DNA from 4 places in the Streptomyces sp. NPDC101393 genome. Region 3 is predicted to be linked to each of the others. Evidence: riboswitches for the same ligand, from Rfam matches in the RefSeq annotation. Region 3 holds a riboswitch; each other region holds the start of a gene.
The links. A riboswitch is a leader RNA that binds a small molecule or an ion and turns the genes downstream of it on or off. The one in region 3 is predicted to bind cyclic di-AMP.
Positions count from the first base shown of each region.

Region 1: linked by a shared signal. The riboswitch ahead of ACIRQ7_RS10010 (C40 family peptidase) and the one ahead of ACIRQ7_RS04465 (NlpC/P60 family protein) in region 3 are both predicted to bind cyclic di-AMP.
Region 2: linked by a shared signal. The riboswitch ahead of ACIRQ7_RS20355 (M23 family metallopeptidase) and the one ahead of ACIRQ7_RS04465 (NlpC/P60 family protein) in region 3 are both predicted to bind cyclic di-AMP.
Region 4: linked by a shared signal. The riboswitch ahead of ACIRQ7_RS26710 (transglycosylase family protein) and the one ahead of ACIRQ7_RS04465 (NlpC/P60 family protein) in region 3 are both predicted to bind cyclic di-AMP.

Region 1 covers NZ_JBIWNU010000003.1:24,900-29,533, forward strand. Annotated here, with positions in the region: gene ACIRQ7_RS10000 (ATP-dependent Clp protease proteolytic subunit) at 69-698, shown strand; gene ACIRQ7_RS10005 (hypothetical protein) at 705-1,013, shown strand; cyclic di-AMP (ydaO/yuaA leader) riboswitch at 1,330-1,495, shown strand; gene ACIRQ7_RS10010 (C40 family peptidase) at 1,499-1,972, shown strand; gene ACIRQ7_RS10015 (LysE family translocator) at 2,021-2,683, opposite strand; gene ACIRQ7_RS10020 (LysR family transcriptional regulator) at 2,757-3,674, shown strand; gene ACIRQ7_RS10025 (ATP-binding protein) at 3,684-4,112, opposite strand; gene ACIRQ7_RS10030 (helix-turn-helix domain-containing protein) at 4,386-4,634, shown strand, end outside.
Region 2 covers NZ_JBIWNU010000006.1:117,174-121,807, forward strand. Annotated here, with positions in the region: gene ACIRQ7_RS20350 (M16 family metallopeptidase) at 1-992, shown strand, start outside; cyclic di-AMP (ydaO/yuaA leader) riboswitch at 1,245-1,401, shown strand; gene ACIRQ7_RS20355 (M23 family metallopeptidase) at 1,414-2,226, shown strand; gene ACIRQ7_RS20360 (GntR family transcriptional regulator) at 2,497-3,186, shown strand; gene ACIRQ7_RS20365 (HPr family phosphocarrier protein) at 3,634-3,915, opposite strand; gene ACIRQ7_RS20370 (GNAT family N-acetyltransferase) at 4,137-4,634, shown strand, end outside.
Region 3 covers NZ_JBIWNU010000001.1:1,040,528-1,045,161, forward strand. Annotated here, with positions in the region: gene pcrA (DNA helicase PcrA) at 1-1,907, opposite strand, end outside; cyclic di-AMP (ydaO/yuaA leader) riboswitch at 2,204-2,390, shown strand; gene ACIRQ7_RS04465 (NlpC/P60 family protein) at 2,398-3,561, shown strand; gene ACIRQ7_RS04470 (hypothetical protein) at 3,721-4,074, opposite strand; gene ACIRQ7_RS04475 (NlpC/P60 family protein) at 4,426-4,634, shown strand, end outside.
Region 4 covers NZ_JBIWNU010000008.1:423,870-428,503, reverse strand. Annotated here, with positions in the region: gene eno (phosphopyruvate hydratase) at 1-1,123, opposite strand, end outside; gene ACIRQ7_RS26710 (transglycosylase family protein) at 1,402-2,061, opposite strand; cyclic di-AMP (ydaO/yuaA leader) riboswitch at 2,069-2,238, opposite strand; gene ACIRQ7_RS26705 (transglycosylase family protein) at 2,500-3,528, opposite strand; gene ACIRQ7_RS26700 (cytochrome P450) at 3,803-4,634, opposite strand, start outside.

The sequences.
Region 1 (4,634 bases), on a different contig from region 3:
CTGGATGTACGTCCTGTACATTTTTTACGTAGCATTCGCCGAGGCTTTCCCGAGGAAGAGGAGCAGCCATGCTGCGACCGACGGCCCGCCATGTCCTTCCGGAGCTCACCGAGCGCACCTCCCACGGCACCCGCACCCTGGATCCGTACTCCAAGCTGCTCAGCGAGCGCATCGTCTTCCTGGGCACCCCCGTCGACGACGCCGCGGCCAACGACGTGATGGCCCAGTTCATGCATCTCGAACACGCCGCGCCCGACCAGGACATCTCGCTCTACATCAACTCTCCCGGCGGCTCGTTCACCGCGATGACCGCCATCTACGACACGATGCGCTTCGTCTCCTGCGACATCGAGACCGTCTGCCTGGGCCAGGCCGCCTCCGCCGCGGCGGTCCTGCTGGCCGCCGGCGCCCCCGGAAAGCGGCTGGCCCTGCCGGGCGCCCGGGTCCTCATCCATCAGCCCTCGTTCGGCGAACCGGTGCAGGGCCAGGCCACCGATCTGCAGATCAAGGCGGACGAACTGCTGCGCACCCGCGCCCTGCTGGAAGAGATGCTGGCGCGGCACACCGGGCAGTCCCGCGAACGGATCGCGGCCGACATCGAGCGCGACACGATCTTCGACGCCCCGGCCGCCAAGGAATACGGCCTGATCGACGCGCTCACCCGTACCCGCAAGCAGCCGTCGCCCGGCGCGCGGTGAGCCCGGATGCTACCCCCCGAACTGCCGCCGCTGCCCGCGCTGACGCGGGCCGAGGGAGATCTCATCGACCGCTATCTGGAGGTGATCGACCTGCTCGGCCGCATCAACCCGGCCCGTTGCGACGGCACCTACAGCAGCCTGCGGGCCGCCCAGGCCCTGGTCGGCAGAGCCACCGCGCTGCGTGATGCGCTGACCGTGATGCACGACCGCGGCGAGAGTGAACTGCATGCGGCGACACTGACCCGCGCGCTGCGGGTCTTGGGCGGTGAACGCCGCACCCGCCTGCTGACGGTCCCGGCGCCGCCCGACATCTGAGGCGACACAGTCCCGTCCGGCCCGCACGTACGGCGTAGCGTCCGTGCCTGCCATATGGGGGCGGCGAATTGCGTTGGGCGCACGCACTTCGTGCGGCACTTCATGTTTCGCCGCTGGTCCCGGGGCCGGAAGCCCCCTTCGAACTACCCCAAAAGGGACGTTTGTAACCAATCAGCCCAAATGTGGCGAATCTCACATAGGGCATTTTCAACTCGGATTTCGGGTGCGCGGTGCGTAACGATCCCTCCGACGACAAGACCCCGCCACAGCGACGGGGCGGTCCGGACGGGCGCCTTATCCTGCCGCCGTCCCGGATGTCCGGTCGACGCTGATGGATCGGCAGGAGCGGAGGACCCGAGCACGACGGGGCCACGGCCGCCACGGCCGACGGGCTCCTTGGGGTGAAGCCGTACGCAAGGCCGGGCATCTTCGCCTGCCCGAACCCGACAGGTCATCCTTCGCAGGCGGCTGACGAAGGGTCGCGCATGACCATGCGCATGTATGTGCCGAATCTGCTGGCACGAGCCGGCATCGTTTCCGCCCTCACCCTGGCCACCGTCGCGGGCACCACACTCGCCCCAGGAGGGACCACGGGCGCCGACGCGGCAGCCGTATCGGCCAAGGCGCTGCGGATCGCCGCCTCCAAAGAGGGCTCCCCCTACCAGTACGGCGCCATAGGACCACGCCGCTTCGACTGTTCGGGGCTGATGCTGTATTCGTTCCGGCGGGCGGGCAAGGCCCTGCCCCGTACGGCGACCGGTCAGTACCGTCGCACCCGGCACGTGCCGGCCGGCTCCCGCAGAACCGGTGACCTGGTCTTCTTCCATGCGGGCAAGGGCATTTACCACGTCGGCATCTACGCGGGCAGCAGCCAGGTCTGGCATGCGCCGAAGCCGGGCACCGTGGTGCGGCTGGAGAAGATCTGGAGCCGCTCGGTGTCGTACGGACGGGTCGGCTGACCGTACGGGCGGCGGGGCGTGCGGTGCTGACGGCGCGGGCGCCGGTCATCAGGCCAGCGCCAACTCCACCAGGAGGACGCCGCCCAGCACGGTCAGCAGCGCGCCCGTCGTGGCCTCCAGTGCGCGGGCGACCGTGGGGCGACGCAGCAGGCTGCCCAGCCGGTCGACGAGGAGGGCGACGGCGGGGAACCACACCAGGGCCATGGCGACGACCATCGTTGCCAGCAGCAAGGTGCGGGGCAGCGCGGGCCGGTCCGCGGGAACGAACTGCGGGAGCAGGCTGAGGAAGAGCACCGGCGCCTTGGGGTTGAGCGCATTGGCCAAAAAGCCCTGGCGCAGGCTCGCCGCGGTGCCGAGGCGGTGCGCCGGCACCGCGGCGTCCCCGCCGTCCTGCCCGGCGGACTCGGCGTCCCCGCTTGCCGCCGGGCGGCGGGCCGCCGCGATCAGCGCGCGCGACCCCAGGTACAACAGGTAGCCTCCGCCGAGGAGTTGGACCGCACCGAAGAGCGCGGGTACGGCGACGAGGACGGCCGCGAGCCCGGCCACCGCGAGCGCCGTGTGCACCAGCAGTCCGCCCGCGACGCCGACCGCGGCGGCCACCCCCGCCCGGCGCGAGTCGAGGGCGTTGCGCACCACGACCGCGAAGTCCGCGCCCGGCATGGCGACCATGCCCGCGGCGACTCCGGAAAAGGCGATCAGCTGTCCGTCCATGCAGCCAGCTTCGCCGGTCGGAGCCTTTAATGGGTATTGGCAATCTTCTTGGTCTGCCTGAAGAGGTTCTTATATGTACGACCCCACGCGGCTCGCTGCTCTGGTGGCGGTGGCGGAGGCCGGGTCGATCACCCGCGCCGCCGCCCGGCTGGGCTACACCGCGCCCGCGCTCTCGCAGCAGCTCGCCAAGCTGGAGCGGGAGGCCGGGGCGGCACTGCTGGTGCGCCACCACCGGGGCGCGCGGCTGACCGCGGCCGGGGAGCTGCTGCTCGTACGGGCCCGGCGGGTGCTGGACGAGCTGGATCTCGCCCGGCACGAGCTGTCCCGGCTGACGGGGCTGTCCGGTGGCCGGCTGCGGGTGGGCACGTTCATGACCGCCGGGACGCATCTGCTGCCGCCCGCGCTCAGCTCGTTCCGGCGGGCGCACCCCGATGTGGAGCTGAGCGTCACGGAGTACGTACCGCCGCTGGGGACGGCTGCGGTGGCGCTCGGCGAGGTGGATCTGGCGCTGACGCATGCGTATGTGCCGGGCGAGGTGTCGTCCGTCCCGGACGGGGTGCGGCTGGAGCCGCTGCTGACCGAGGAGCTGGTGCTCGTGACGGCCCCCGGGCACGCCCTCTCGGCGGGGAGCGGGCGGCTGCCGCTGGCCGCACTCGACGGGCAGCCGCTGGTCAGCATGGCGCCGGCCAACCCCAACCGGCGCGAGGTGGAGGAGGCGCTGGCGGCGGCCGGGGCGAGCGTGGCGGTGCGCTGTGAATCGCCGAGCTACGCGGTGGTGTGTGCGCTGGTGAGTGCGGGGCTCGGGGTGGCGGTGGTGCCGGAGATGATGGCCACCGGCTCGGTGACCCCGCTGGGGATCCGCCACCTGGACCGGGCCGAGCTGCACCGTACGATCTCGATCGCCTACCGCCCCGGCGGCGGCACCCCGGCGGCCGACACCCTGCGGGCCCTGCTGCACGGGGCGTTCACCCGGCACTCCCCCGCGCAGTGACGCGCGCGCTCAGGGCAGCACGAGGGTCCACGGCATCGCGATCCACACGGTCTTCCCGCCGGACGCGGTGGGCACGACCGTGAGCCGCCCGCCGGATTCCGCGGCGAGGAAGCGGATGATGACCATGCCCCGGCCGTTGTCCTGCTGAACCGCGGCCGGCAGCCGTTGGGGCCAGCGCGGACAGCTGTCGGTGACGCCGATGCGCAGCTGCTCATCGCGCTCCAGCCGCATGTCGACGGTGAACGTCGGTGACTGCCCGAAGGTGTGCTGGACGGCGTTGGTCGCGAGTTCGGAGACGATCAGGCGGACGGCGTCGGCGGTCCCGGTGTCGGCCGGCAGGCCCCATTCGCCGAGCACTCGCAGTACATGTCTTCGCGCGACGATGACCGAGGCCGGGTCGCTCGGCAGTGTGAGTGAGGATTCCTGGTGGTCTGCCATCGCGACGCCGTCCCTTTCCCGCCGAGGTCCGATTCCGGCGCATCCGCCGGGAAATCGAGATGCCGGTCGGGACACCGTTTCGGCCTCGGAATACTGCTTTGCGCCAGAGTGCCACCCAAGCTGCCGGTGTGGTGGTCGATCCACCAAGATATATATAAATCTGTCGCTCGAAGCGGTGAACTCTGCTACGCGAGAACGTATTTGAGCGCACGGATCCGAAACCAGGACCGACGCCGGAACCCACGCGCGAGGCTTCCCTCGCCAGGAGGCTGTATGCACAACGGAATCGCGGTGCGCCGCCGCAAATTGGGCGCGGAGTTACGGCGCCTGCGGTCCCTCACCGGGCTCACCAGCGGTGAGGCGGCCCGGCTGATGGGCTGGCACCAGTCGAAGGTCAGCCGCATCGAAACCGGCCGCAGCGGGCTGCGCCCCTCCGACGCGGAGCGATTACTCGACGCGTACGGCGTGACCGACGACGCGCTGCGCACGCTCCTCACGGCGCTGTGCGGGCGCGGCGCACGC
Region 2 (4,634 bases), on a different contig from region 3:
CCCCTGCCTTCCCCGAGAGCGAGGTCGAGCGGCTGGTTCGCAACCGTCTCGACGAGATCCCGCACGAGCTCGCCAACCCGGCGCGGCGTGCGGCGATGGCGCTCTCGAAGGAGCTGTTCCCGGCCACGTCCCGGATGTCGCGGCCCCGTCAGGGCACCGAGAAGACCGTCGAGCGCATCGACGCCGCGGCCGTCCGCGCCTTCTACGACGCCCATGTGCGGCCCGCGACGGCCACCGCCGTGATCGTCGGCGACTTCACCGGCGTCGACCGGGACGGGGCGCTCGCCGACACCCTCGGCGCGTGGACCGGCTCCACCGCCGAGCCGCTGAAGCCGTCGCCGATCACCGCCGACGACACCGGCCGGGTGGTGATCGTGGACCGCCCCGGCGCCGTCCAGACGCAGCTGCTCCTGGGCCGCATCGGGGCCGACCGCCACGACCGTGTCTGGCCCGCGCAGGTGCTCGGCACGTACTGCCTGGGCGGCACCCTCACCTCCCGTCTGGACCGGGTGCTGCGCGAGGAGAAGGGCTACACCTACGGGGTGCGCGCCTTCGGCCAGGTGCTGCGCTCCTCCGACGACGGCACGGGCGCCGCGATGCTCGCCATCAGCGGCTCGGTGGACACCGCCTCCACCGGGCCGGCGCTGGAGGACCTGTGGAAGGTGCTGCGCACCCTGGCGGCGGAGGGCCTCACGGACGCCGAGCGGGATGTGGCCGTGCAGAACCTCGTCGGGGTCGCGCCGCTGAAGTACGAGACCGCCGCGGCCGTGGCCGGCACGCTCGCCGACCAGGTGGAGCAGCACCTCCCGGACGACTTCCAGGCGCAGTTGTACGCCCGGCTGGTGGACACCGGCACGGTCGAGGCGACCGCCGCCGCGGTCAACGCCTTCCCGGGGGACCGGCTGGTGACGATCCTGGTGGGCGACGCGGCGCAGATCGCCGAGCCGGTCAAGGCGCTGGGCATCGGCGAGGTGACGGTCGTCAGCGGCTGACCCCTGGGGCGGGCGCCGGCGGCCGGAGAGACGGTCCGGCAGGCGCTGGTGACCCCTGGTCATATCGGGTTATTCGGGATCCCGTGGCGTATGGACGCCACGGGATCCCCTTTATGTCCGGAATGCAGCGGCTGGTTGCGTGGTGCTCCTGTGGCGTACGGCACAAAGAGACGGTTCTGTTTGCCGATTGAAAGATGTCCCGATTAGCGTCAGTCCGGCTGTTCGTCAGACGTACGCCGCAACCGTGGCACCGGACAGTCATCGCCGAGTCCCCGTACGGCGCGAGCCAGGGGAGCCGGGGACCCACATGTCCCCTGGGGTGAATCGGACCCCTCTTCGGAGGAGCCCGTAGGAGACCTTCCTGCTCCGAACCCGTCAGCTAACCCGGTAGGCGAGAAGGAAGGAAAGGACAAGCCAGCACATGGCGTTCACCCGTGCCACCGGGAAGCACCGCCGTGCGAGCCGCACCGCTCGTACGACCCGCAACATCGCCGGCATAGCCACCCTCGCGGCCTCCGGCGTCGTCGCCTCCGTGGCCTCGCCGGCGCTGGCCGCCACGGACGAGGCACCCACCTACGACACCGGCCTGACGCAGGCCGTCGTGGTGGGCGACGAGCTCGCCGACCGGATCGCCGCGCAGGCCGACGCGCAGCAGGCGGACGCCGAGGCCGCCGCCGCGCAGGCGAAGGCCGAGGCCGAGGCCCGCAAGGTCGCCGAGATGGCCAAGCAGCGCGCCGAGGAGGCCAAGAAGAAGGCCGAGGCGAAGGCCAAGAAGGAGCGCGAGGCCAAGGAGCGCGCGGCCCGCGAGGAGGAGCGCAAGCGCCTCAACACCTTCGTGGCGCCCGTCGCCGGCTCCTACGTCTCCACCGGCTACCAGGCCTCCAGCGGACTGTGGTCCTCCGGTAGCCACACCGGCATCGACTTCCACGCCGCCTCCGGCACCACCGTGCACGCCGTCGGCGCCGGCACCGTCGTCGAGGCCGGCGACGGGGGCGCGTACGGCAACAACGTCGTGATCAAGATGAAGGACGGTACGTACACCCAGTACGGCCACCTGTCGTCGTTCTCCGTCTCGGTCGGGCAGAGCGTCACCCCGGGGCAGCAGATCGCGCTCTCCGGCGCCACCGGCAACGTCACCGGACCGCACCTCCACTTCGAGGCCCGCACCGGCCCTGACTACGGCTCGGACATCGACCCGATCGCGTACCTGCGCGCACACGGCGTCAACGTCTGACGGTCCCGCACCGCACGCACCGCACGCACCGCACGTCCCCCCGAAGCCCCGAAGCCCCGGCCCCGGCCGGGGCTTCGTCGTCGGCGGGGCTTCATCGGGGGCAGGCCGGGTCGGCCGCGCGGCAGCGGCAGGTGTGTGGGCGCACGCCCTTGGCCAAAAGATATCCATGAATAACCGGAGCCCGTCAAAAATCCGTCCCGGTCGAATAGAATCACGGAAATAGTCGCCGGTCGGCGGCCATTTCCCGGGATTGCGGCGGAGGCACGGACGATGCGAGGCCATATTTCCGCGCATGCGGTGTGCACGGCGATTCGCGAGGACATTGTCTCCGGCGCGCTCGTGCCGGGGAGCCGGCTGATCGAGGACATCCTGGCCGCGCGTTACGGCGTCTCCCGGGTGCCGGTCCGTGAGGCGCTGCGCACCCTGCAGTCCGAGGGTTTCGTCACCACCCGCCATCACGCGGGTGCCTGCGTCGCCGAGCCCACCGAGCAGGAGGCCGCCGACCTCCTGGAGATCCGCGCCCTGCTGGAGCCGCTGGGCGCCGCCCGCGCGGCCGTCCGGCGCAGCACGGCGCACCTCAAGGTGCTGCGCGGTCTGGTGCGCCTGGGGCGCGAGCGATCCGGCCACGGCCACCCTGCGGATCTGCGCCAACTGGACGGCTGGTTCCACGAAACGCTCGCCCAGGCGGCCGGCAGCCCCAGTCTGACGGCGCAGCTGACCCAGCTGCGGCGCAAGATCGAGTGGATGTACACGGTGGAGCCGTCGGCGCGGGTGGCCGAGTCGTGGGACGAGCACGGTGCGCTGCTGGACGCGGTGGCGCGGGGTGACGCCGGGCGGGCGCGCTCCCTGATGGCGGCGCACATCGAGAGCGCCCTTCCGGCCCACAGGTTGCGGCGTCCCGTCGCGGCCGGGGTGAGGGAGGCGAAACGACCCGTCAACACGGCGCGCGCCCGCCATTAACAATCGCCCCGTATACAAAGAGATACGGAATGGGCGGAGGGCATGTGAGGGGCGAGCTATAGGCTGTTCCCCTTTCCCCTTTCCCCTTTCCGCTTTCGGGTGTCCGGCTTTCCGTTTCCGGATTTCCGGTTGCGGAGTGCGCGAATTCCGCATTCCGGGTGCGTGCCGGGGAATGGCGGGTGCCCAGGGGCCGGTTTCCCGGAGAGTTTTATCGCGGGGGAGCGGGTTCCCGTTCGCGCACTGCAGAAGCGCACCGCCGAAGCGCGTAGCGGAAGCGTGCGAGCGACGCGTGCAAGCAAAGCGCGCAACGAATCGCGCGCAAGGAACCGCCCACCCGGATCCGCCCCCTTCGTACGTCACCACACCCGGCGACAGAAAAAGCCCCGCAGCGGCGGCCGTTTCCGGTCGCCGCTGCGGGGCCGCAGAAGCTGGGTGGTCCTGAAGGACTCAGACGGTCTCGGGGAGCTCTTCGAGACCCTCGGCGACGAGCTTCGCCAGGCGGTCGAGCGCGGCCTCGGCGCCTTCGGCGTCGGAGGCCAGCACGATCTCTTCGCCACCCTGGGCGCCGAGGCCCAGAACCGCGAGCATCGAGGCCGCGTTGACGGGGTTGCCCTCAGCCTTGGCGATCGTCATCGGGACGCCGGCCGCGGTGGCCGCACGGACGAAGATCGAGGCGGGGCGGGCGTGCAGGCCCTCGGCCCAACCGACATTGACGCGGCGCTCAGCCATGGTGTTGCCCTTCGAGTCGTGACTGTTGTCTAGACCAGTGTCGCACGGTGCCGGAGTGGTCCGGAAGCCGATCGCCACGGCCTTCCTGCTCCCGGCCTTCCGGCGCAGGACCGTGCGGGGAGGGCCGGGTTCCGTGGTCGTTCCGGCGCCCGGGTCCTGCCCCGCTCTCCGAGACTACGCATACCGAGCCGGTTGTCGGTGCCCGGCCGTACGCTGTCCGCATGCAGACGTCGCCGGACCACGCCTACCCGACCCACTGGGAAGCCGACGTGGTGCTGCGTGACGGCGGCACGGCCCGCATCCGCCCCATCGCCCCCGATGACGCCGAGCGGCTCACCTCCTTCTACGAACAGGTTTCGGACGAGTCGAAGTACTACCGCTTCTTCGCGCCCTACCCGCGCCTGTCCGACCGCGACGTCCACCGCTTCACCCACCACGACTACGTCGACCGGGTCGGCCTCGCCGCCATCGTGGGCGGCGAGTTCATCGCCACCGTGCGCTACGACCGCATCAACGACCAGGGGCTGCCCGCCAAGGACCCCGAGGACGATCAGGCCGAGGTCGCCTTCCTGGTCCAGGACGCCCATCAGGGCCGCGGTGTCGCCTCCGCCCTCCTTGAGCATGTCGCCGCCGTCGCCCGCGAGCGCGGCATCCGCCGCTTCGCCGCGGAGGTGCTGCCCGCGAACACCAAGATGATCAAGGTCTTCACGGACGCCGGC
Region 3 (4,634 bases):
CCCTTGGCGGTGTGCAGCGTCATCAGGGTGACGACGCCGCTGCCGTCCTCCTCCTCGTCCGGGATCTGGTCGGAGTCGGCGACGAGGGCGACCTGTTCGAGGAAGTCGGAGAGGGTGCCGGGACTCTCCTCGCCGCGGTCCTGCTCGAACTCCAGGGCCACGGCGGCGAGTTCCTGGAGGTTCTCGATGCGGGTCTCGTCCTGCGGGTCGGTGGAGGCCTGCAGCTCGGCGAGATAGCCGGTGCGCTCCAGGACCGCCTCCAGGACGGTCGCGGGGCCCGCGCCGGATTCGACGATGGTGCGGAGCTCCTCCATCAGGACGTTGAACCGCTTGACGGCGTTGGCGGAGCGCGCGGCCATGCCGTACGCCTCGTCGACCCGGCGCAGCGCCTGCGGGAAGGTGATCTTCTCGCGCAGGGACAGGGCGTCGATCATCGCCTCGGCGCGGTCGCCGATGCCGCGCTTGGGGACGTTCAGAATCCGGCGCAGCGGGACGGTGTCCTCCGGGTTGGAGAGGACCCGCAGGTAGGCGAGGACGTCGCGGACCTCCTTGCGCTCGTAGAAGCGCACGCCGCCGACGACCTTGTAGGGCAGCCCGACCCGGATCAGGATCTCTTCGAAGACGCGGGACTGGGCGTTGGTGCGGTAGAAGACGGCGACGTCGCCGGCCCTGGCGTCGCCGGCGTCGGTCAGCCGGTCGATCTCGTCGGCGACGAACTGGGCCTCGTCGTGCTCGGTGTCGGCGACATAGCCGGTGATCTTGGGGCCGGCGCCGGCGTCCGTCCAGAGGTTCTTGGGGCGGCGGTTCTCGTTGCGCTCGATGACGGCGTTGGCGGCGGAGAGGATCGTCTGCGAGGAGCGGTAGTTCTGCTCCAGGAGGATCGTCGTCGCGTCCGGGTAGTCCTCCTCGAACTGGAGGATGTTGCGGATCGTGGCGCCGCGGAAGGCGTAGATCGACTGGTCGGCGTCGCCGACGACGCACAGCTCGGCGGCGGACTCATGGGGGCCGACCAGCTCGCGTACGAGGGTGTACTGCGCGTGGTTGGTGTCCTGGTATTCGTCGACGAGGACGTGCCGGAAGCGGCGGCGGTAGTGCTCGGCGACATCCGGGAAGGCCTGGAGGAGATGGACCGTCGTCATGATGATGTCGTCGAAGTCCAGGGCATTGGCCTCGCGCAGCCGCGACTGGTACATCGCGTACGCCTGGGCCAGGGTCTTCTCGAAGCCGTCGGCCGCGGTGCCGGCGAAGTCCTCCTCGTCGATGAGCTCGTTCTTGAGGTTGGAGATCTTCGCGCTGAAGGACTTGGGCGGGAAGCGCTTGGGATCGAGGTCCAGGTCCCGGCAGACGAGCGCCATCAGCCGCTTGGAGTCGGCGGCGTCGTAGATCGAGAACGACGAGGTGAAGCCGAGCTTCTTCGACTCGCGGCGCAGGATGCGGACACAGGCGCTGTGGAAGGTCGAGACCCACATGGCGTTGGCGCGCGGTCCGACCAGCTCCTCGACGCGCTCCTTCATCTCGCCCGCGGCCTTGTTCGTGAAGGTGATCGCGAGGATCTGGCCGGGGTGGACATGGCGCGAGCCGAGCAGATGCGCGATGCGGTGGGTCAGCACCCGGGTCTTTCCGGAACCGGCGCCGGCGACGATGAGCAGCGGGCCGCCGGTGTGCACCACGGCGGCCTTCTGTTCGTCGTTGAGCCCGTCGAGGAGCGCCGCGGGATCGACGGCCGGGCGGGGGGCGCCGTCGCGGTAGTACGGCTCCCTGGGCGCGGGCGCGTCGAAAGCGCCGCCGAAGAGGTCGGCCGGCACCTCCTCCGCGGGCGGGCCGTGCTCGTCCTCGGGAGGGGGCGGGGGCTCCTCACCCTTGGGGCCGAGGTCCGCCAGGAAGCTGTCGTCAAAGAGGCTGCTCATCGCCCACCGAGTCTAGAGCGCCCCACTGACAGCCCGCGCCGGAGTCGCCGATACCGGTCGCGGACGTGGAGAGGCGCCGTCTGCCGGAGCGGACAAGGGGGGTTCACCGTCCGGAACCGGCCGCACCGCTCTCCGTCACGTAACCGAATCCGACATCTGGCGCAAGTGCCCCCGCATCGCGTTCAGGTCACGAAAAGGTTTCGGGCAAATCGAACATCAGCCTTCACAGGAGCCACACGAGTTGGCTACCGTGCACGCTCAGGCAGCCCGCATCCCCGCGGACGAAAGCGTCAGCACGGGCCGCCACGCCGAGTCCGTTCCTGCCACGAAGGCAGCCGGAGCCGGGGACCCACCAGCACCACCGGGGTGAATCGATCCGTACAGCCGTCGCCAGCGGCGGTACGGACCGTAGGGCAAGCCTTCCGTCAGCGACACCCGCCCGAACCCGACAGCTAACCCGGTAGGCGGTCCACGGAAGGAGTCGCCGGCCTTGGCGTCGCATCGCAAGCCGCGCACCCGCGTACTCACCTCGCCCGGAAGCCGTCGTACGGCCGCCGGGCTCACCACTGCTGCCCTCGCCTCGGTCACGCTGCTCTCGCAGTCCGCCGATGCGGCCCCCAGGGCGCCCAAGCCCGGCATCGAAGAGGTCAAGAAGAAGGTCGACGACCTGTACCACCAGGCCGAGGTGGCAACGGAGAAGTACAACGCCACCAAGGAGAACGCCGACGAGCAGCGCGACAAAGTCAACGGCCTTCTCGACGCCGCGGCGAAGCGTGCCGACAAGATGAACGAGTCCCGGCGCCAGCTGGGGACCTACGCCGCCGCGCAGTACCGCACCGGCGGCATGAACCCGACCGCGCAGCTGATGCTCGCCAAGGACCCGCAGCAGTTCTTCGACCGCAGCCACCTGATGGAGCGGCTGACCGGCCGGCAGAAGCAAGCCGTCAGCGACTATCAGGAGCAGCAGTCGGCGGCGGCGCACCAGCGCGCCGAGGCGACCCGCAGCCTGGAGCGGCTGCAGGATTCGCAAGTGTCGCTGAAGGAGTCCAAGGCGTCGGTCCAGGGCAAGCTCGCCGAGGCCCGGCAGCTGCTGTCCCGGCTGACCGCCCAGGAGAAGGCGCGCCTCGCGCAGTTGGAGCGCGAGAAGGAGGCGGAGGCCAAGCGCAAGGCCCAGGAGCAGGCCGAGAAGGAGCGCAAGCAGCGCGAGGCGGACCAGAAGCGGCAGGGCGGCGGACCGGGCGACGGTTCCTCGGACGGCTCGGCCGGCGGGTCCGGCGGCGGTTCGACCGGCGACGGCCAGACCTCCTCCAAGGCCGCGAAGGCGCTCGCCTTCGCCCGTGCCCAGATGGGCAAGCCGTACGTCTGGGGCGCGACCGGCCCCAACTCCTTCGACTGCTCGGGTCTGACGCAGGCGGCGTGGAAGGCGGCCGGGGTCGATCTGCCGCGGACGACCTGGGATCAGGTGAAGACCGGCGAGCGGGTGGCCACCAAGAATCTGCAGCCGGGTGACCTGGTCTTCTTCTACGACGACATCAGTCACGTCGGGATGTACATAGGCGGCGGCAAGATGATCCACGCTCCGAAACCGGGCGCCAGCGTCCGCGAGGAGTCGATCTACTACATGCCGATATACGGGAGCGTCCGCCCGGCCTGAGGGCCCGCCCGCTCCACGGGGGCCGCGCTCCCGCGGCCTCCCCCTGAGTCCACCCCCCACACGGCCACCCCCCACGGCCACCCCCCACAGGCCACCGCGCGGTCATCGCCTCCGGAGTCCGGAGTGCGCCGACCGCGCGGTGTGCCGTTTTTGGGGTCCTCAGGTCCAGAGGACCGCGATGAAGATGTTGGCGACCGTGAGCAGGCCGACGGCGCCGAAGAGCGCCTTGTCGACCTTCTCCTCGTCCCGCTTGACGTAGACCAGCGCCAGGATGACCACCAGGACGGCCAGCTTGATGCCGATCTTGAGGTTGTTGACCGGATGGTCGTCGGCCTGGTTGAGGCCGACGAGAACGATGCCGGTGACCAGCATCGTCAGCGCGCCGTGCAGCATGGCCGGCACGAAGCGGGCGCCGCCGGCGCTCATGGCCTTCATCTGGGTCAGGAAGCCGCCCAGCAGGGAGGCGATGCCGATGATGTGCAGACCGACGAAGATATTGGTTACTACGTCCATAGTGCTGGATCGTATCCGCCGCATAGCACGGGCCTTCAGGCAGGGCGCCCGCAATCGCCGCATCGGTCAGGACATGCCGGTCCCGGGCCTCGCCGGCGGTGACCGGGCGAGCATTCACGTAACGGAAGCGGCCGAAAGCGACCAGTGCCGGGCAAGTGAAGGCTCCTTGGTGACACCCAGGTTTAGCGTCCTCCTCCAGGCGGCCGACTCCCCGCCGTTGCCGGCATCCGTCCGGTGACGGATCGGACGCCGTGCCGGGCCCGGCGGTGGCCCGCCCCCTTGCCAGGGGCCGCCGCCGGGCCCCTCGGGACCACGGACCAGCCGGGCCATGCACGGCCCGCAGGGAAGGAAGTGACGGCCCCAGTGGCGTCGCACCGCAGGACCACGCAGCATCCGCTCGCCCCGTTCGCGCTGCCCGGCGTCGGCGCCCGGACCGCACGCACGGCCCGTACGGCCGCCACCCTGGCCCTCGCCGGGGCCGCCACGGCCGGCGCTTTCGACGGCACCGGCCAGGCCGCTCCCCGCCCCGCACCCGACCAGGTCAAGCACCAAGTCGCAGC
Region 4 (4,634 bases), on a different contig from region 3:
CGGCGATGGTGACGTCCTCGGTCTCACCGGAGCGGTGCGACATCATGCACTTGAAGCCGTTGCGCTGGGCCAGCTCGACGGCGTCCAGGGTCTCGGTCAGCGAGCCGATCTGGTTGACCTTCACCAGCAGCGCGTTGGCGGAGTTCTCCTCGATGCCGCGGGCCAGGCGCTCGGGGTTGGTGACGAAGAGGTCGTCACCGACGAGCTGCACCTTGGCGCCGAGCTTCTCGGTGATGACGTTCCAGCCGGCCCAGTCGTCCTCGAACAGCGGGTCCTCGATGGACACGAGCGGGTAGTCCGCGACGAGGCCCTCGTAGTACTCGGTCATCTCGGCGGCCGAGCGGTTCTTGCCCTCGAAGGCGTACGAGCCGTCCTTGTAGAACTCGGAGGCGGCGACGTCCAGCGCGAGCGCGATGTCCTGGCCCGGGGCGTAACCGGCCTGCTTGATGGCCTCGAGGATCAGGTCGAGGGCCTCGCGGTTGGAGCCCAGGTTCGGGGCGAAGCCGCCCTCGTCGCCGAGACCGGTGGAGAGGCTGCGCTCCTTCAGGACCTTCTTGAGGGTGTGGTAGACCTCGGCGCCCCAGCGCAGCGCCTCGGAGAAGGACTCCGCGCCGATCGGGGCGATCATGAATTCCTGGATGTCGACGTTGGAGTCGGCGTGCGACCCACCGTTGAGGATGTTCATCATCGGGACGGGCAGGACGTGCGCGTTCGGGCCACCGAGGTAGCGGAACAGCGGGAGGTCACTGGCCTCGGAGGCGGCGTGCGCGACGGCGAGGGAGACGCCGAGGATGGCGTTGGCGCCGAGCGAGCCCTTGTTGTCCGTGGCGTCCAGGTCGAACATCGCCTGGTCGATCAGCCGCTGCTCGGTCGCGTCGTAGCCGACGAGCTCCGGGCCGATCTGCTCGATGACGGCCAGGACGGCCTTCTCCACGCCCTTGCCCTGGTAACGGCTCGGGTCGCCGTCGCGGAGCTCGATGGCCTCGAAGGCGCCGGTCGAGGCGCCGGACGGCACGGCGGCACGGCCCGTGCTGCCGTCGTCGAGGCCGACCTCGACCTCGACCGTGGGATTACCTCGCGAGTCGAGAATTTCGCGGGCTACGACGACGTCGATGGACGGCACGTTGTCTCCTTCGTGGGTGTCTGGAGTTGCAGCACGAGCCTAACGGGCTCGGGCCGATCCGCTTGCCCTCGGCCCGCTCAGCGGGACGAAAAGAGGCCCAAAGGCCCAGTTCACAGGGCGTATGGCGCATTGTTCGCGGAACGGGAAATCTCGAACTGAGCGGCCGGTCACGGGGCTGCGGGGCGCGCGGCCCGGGGAACGGAGAAGCCCCGCCCGGCGCGTCGGGGGTCGCGCCGGGCGGGGCCGTCTCACGGGGTCCCGATGAGGGGGACGACGGCTCAGACGTTGAGCTGCTGGCCGGGGAAGATCAGGTTCGGGTTGCCGCCGATGACGGACTTGTTCTCCGAGTAGACGGACTTCCAGTCCTTGCCGTGCGCCTTGGCGATCTTGGCGAGGGTGTCGCCGGCCTTCACGGTGTAGTTGCCGGAACTGTTGGACTTCTTCGGCGCGGGGGTCCGCTCGGGCGCCGGGGCCTCCTTGGCCTCGGGCTTGGCCGGGGCCTCCTGCTTCGGCGCGGAGTCGGTCTTCGCGTCGTTGCCGGAGGTGTCGACGTCGGCGGCGGGGCCACCGGAGGTCAGGTTGCCGGCGCCGGCGCAGGACCAGGCACCCGGGCCCTGGATGGCGAGGAGCTTCTCGGCGGCGGCTATCTGCTGGCTCTTGGTGGCCAGGTCGGCGCGGGCGGCGTACTGGGTACCACCGGCGGCGGCCCAGCTGGAGTTCGAGAACTGCAGGCCACCGTAGTAGCCGTTACCGGTGTTGATCGACCAGTTGCCGCCGGACTCGCACTGGGCGACCTGGTCCCAGGTGGAGACGGAGGCGGCGGAGGCGGAAGTGGCGCCCATCAGCGGGACGGCCACGGCGGCACCGGCGATACCCGCGAGGGTGGCGACGCGGACGGCCTTGGACGGACGACGGTGCTTGCCCTTGATGATCAGCATGGTTCGTTCGTTTCCTCACCGACGCCTACGAGGTGAGCTGTCGGGTTCGGGCCATGTGAGTTGCCCGGCCGTGTGTGCATGACACATGGCTTCACCCCAAGCCGGTTGACCCGCTTTCGCGGGTGGGGCCGGCACTTACCTTGGGTCCCCCGCTCCTGCCTTCGGCGCTTGCGCGTCGACTGCCTCCGACCGCCGGCAGGATTCGGCGATGCGATCGAAGGGCCCGCTTTGGCGAGCGGTCCTGACGTTAAGCAGGAACCCCCTTGGTGTTCAAACCCCACCTTCTGAACCAAGTTGACCCTTTTTGATCACGGGTTGCTCACATTTCCGCAGGTGGCACCCGGTATCGAATCGGGCGGCAGGTCGGACACCACGCCCCGGAACGAGATCCATGTCTCACTTTCCTCAAATGGGGCGAAGGTGTCCGAACTCCCCTTCTCAGTTCCCCAGATTGAGCAGCTGCCCCGGGTGGATCAGGTCCGCGTCGTCGCCGACGACGTCCTCATTGCGGTCGTACAGCGCGGTCCACCCGCCGGCCAGCTCATGGCGCTCGGCGATGGCTGACAGGCTGTCACCCGCACGCACGGTGTACTCGCCGTCGGCCGGCTCCGTGCGGTGCGCGTCGTCGCCGCGCGAGGCGTGCCGGCCCGACGGCCGGTCCTCGTCGCCCGAGCCGCCCGCGTCCGCGTCGCCCCGGCCGGCGCTCTTGCCGTCGCTCTTGTCCTCATCGGCGTCGTCGCTGCCGCCGCGGTGCTTGCCCTTGGTGGGTGTCTCGCTCGGCTCGCGGTCGGCGGAGCCGGAGTCGGAGGGCGAACCGCTCTCCCCGTCACCACGACCGCTGTCTTCCCCGCGGTCGTCCCCGCGGTCGCTGCCGTCGGTCCGGTCCCCGCGGTGGTCGCCCTCGTCGTCGCCCGGCGTCGCGGAGTCGGAGGGCTCGTCCGCCTCGGGCGCGTCGGAGGAGTCCGTGGGGTCGGTCGGTTCGAACGGGTCCGAGGCCTCCGGCGCGGGCGTCCCGTCGGAGGTGTCCGACGGGTCGGGGTCGTCGGACGACGAACCGGACGGGTCCCAGGGGTTCGAGGAGTCGTCGGTGTCCGAGGACTCCGACGGGTCGGGACGCGGGCTGCTGGTGCCGCCCGGGTCGACGCTCGGCGCGCGGCCGTCCTGGGTCAGCCCGGCGTTCACCGCGCAGCTCGGCCAGGCATCGGGGCCGAGGTCGTCGAGGATCGCCTCGGCCACGGATATCTGCTGGGAGCGGCTGGCGTAGTCGGGGCGCGAGGCGTAGGTCGCGCCGCCGTGGTCGTCCCACATGTCCTGCGTCAGCTGCAGGCCGCCGTAGAAGCCGTTGCCCGAGGCCGAGCTCCACACCCCGCCGCTCTCGCACTGGGCGACGCGGTCCCAGGTGGCGGTGTCGGCGGCGTGTGCGCTGCCCGCGCCGAGCAGGGGCAGCGCGATGGCCGAGCCGGTCACTCCCGCCGTGACAAAGATGGCCGGTGCTTGACGGGGGCGCCGGTGTCGGCCGTTCCCGGAACGCATGCGGTTGCCTTTCGAGCGGCGGTTGAGTTGTCCGTACGCCGATGCGCGGAACGCACCGTTGGACGGGTGCATCGTGCCATCGCTTCGGCCGATCGGGTGAAGCATGTCGATCGTGGGTGGAAAGGTAGCCGGGGTTACGGGTAGTCACAAGCCGGTGTAGTGGAGATCACGTAAAGGTCACGCGTCAGGAGGTTTGCCTGATGGCGCATCAGTCGTCGTCGGTCTGCGGGCCCCTCGGCGCGGGGGTGAACTCCACCGGCAGTGACCGCAGTCCGCGCATGATGAGCCCGCCGCGCCAGCGCAAATCGTCCGGATCCGCCGCAAGCCGGAGGTCCGGGAGCCGGGTCAGCAGCGTCGCGAGGGCGGTCTGCCCCTCCAGCCGGGCCAGCGGCGCGCCGAGGCAGTAGTGGATGCCGTGTCCGTATCCGAGGTGCTGGTTGTCGCGCCGGGTGAGGTCGAGGGTGTCCGGCTCGGCAAACCGCTCCGGGTCGCGGTCGGCGGCGGCCAGCACCACCAGGACCGGGTCCCCTTCGGCGATCCGCTGCCCGCCGAGCGTCAGGTCCTGGGTCGCGAACCGCCAGGTCGCCAGCTCGACGGGACCGTCGTACCGCAGCAGTTCCTCGACGGCGGTGGCCAGCAGCTCGCTGTCCCCCGCCGCGATCGACTTCTGCAGCAGTTCGCGCTGGGCGGGGTGGCGCAGCAGCGCGTAGGTGCCGTTGCCGATGAGGTTGACGGTGGTCTCGAAGCCGGCGAAGAGCAGGATGAACGCCATCGCGGCGACCTCGTTCTCACTGAGGTGCTCGCCGTGGTCGGAGGCCCGGATCAGGGCGGAGATCAGGTCCTCGTCGCCGTCCGCCCGCTCGCTCAGCGTTTCGCGCTTACGGTGGATCAGCTCGGCGAGGTAGCCGCGCATCTTCTTCACGGACTTCGCCACGCCGCCGCGCGGACCGCCGCTCTGCCCGGCCTTGGTGTGCCGCAGCATCATCCCGGCCCAGTCCCGGAAGTCGTCCTGGTCCTCGCGCGGGACGCCGAGCAGATCG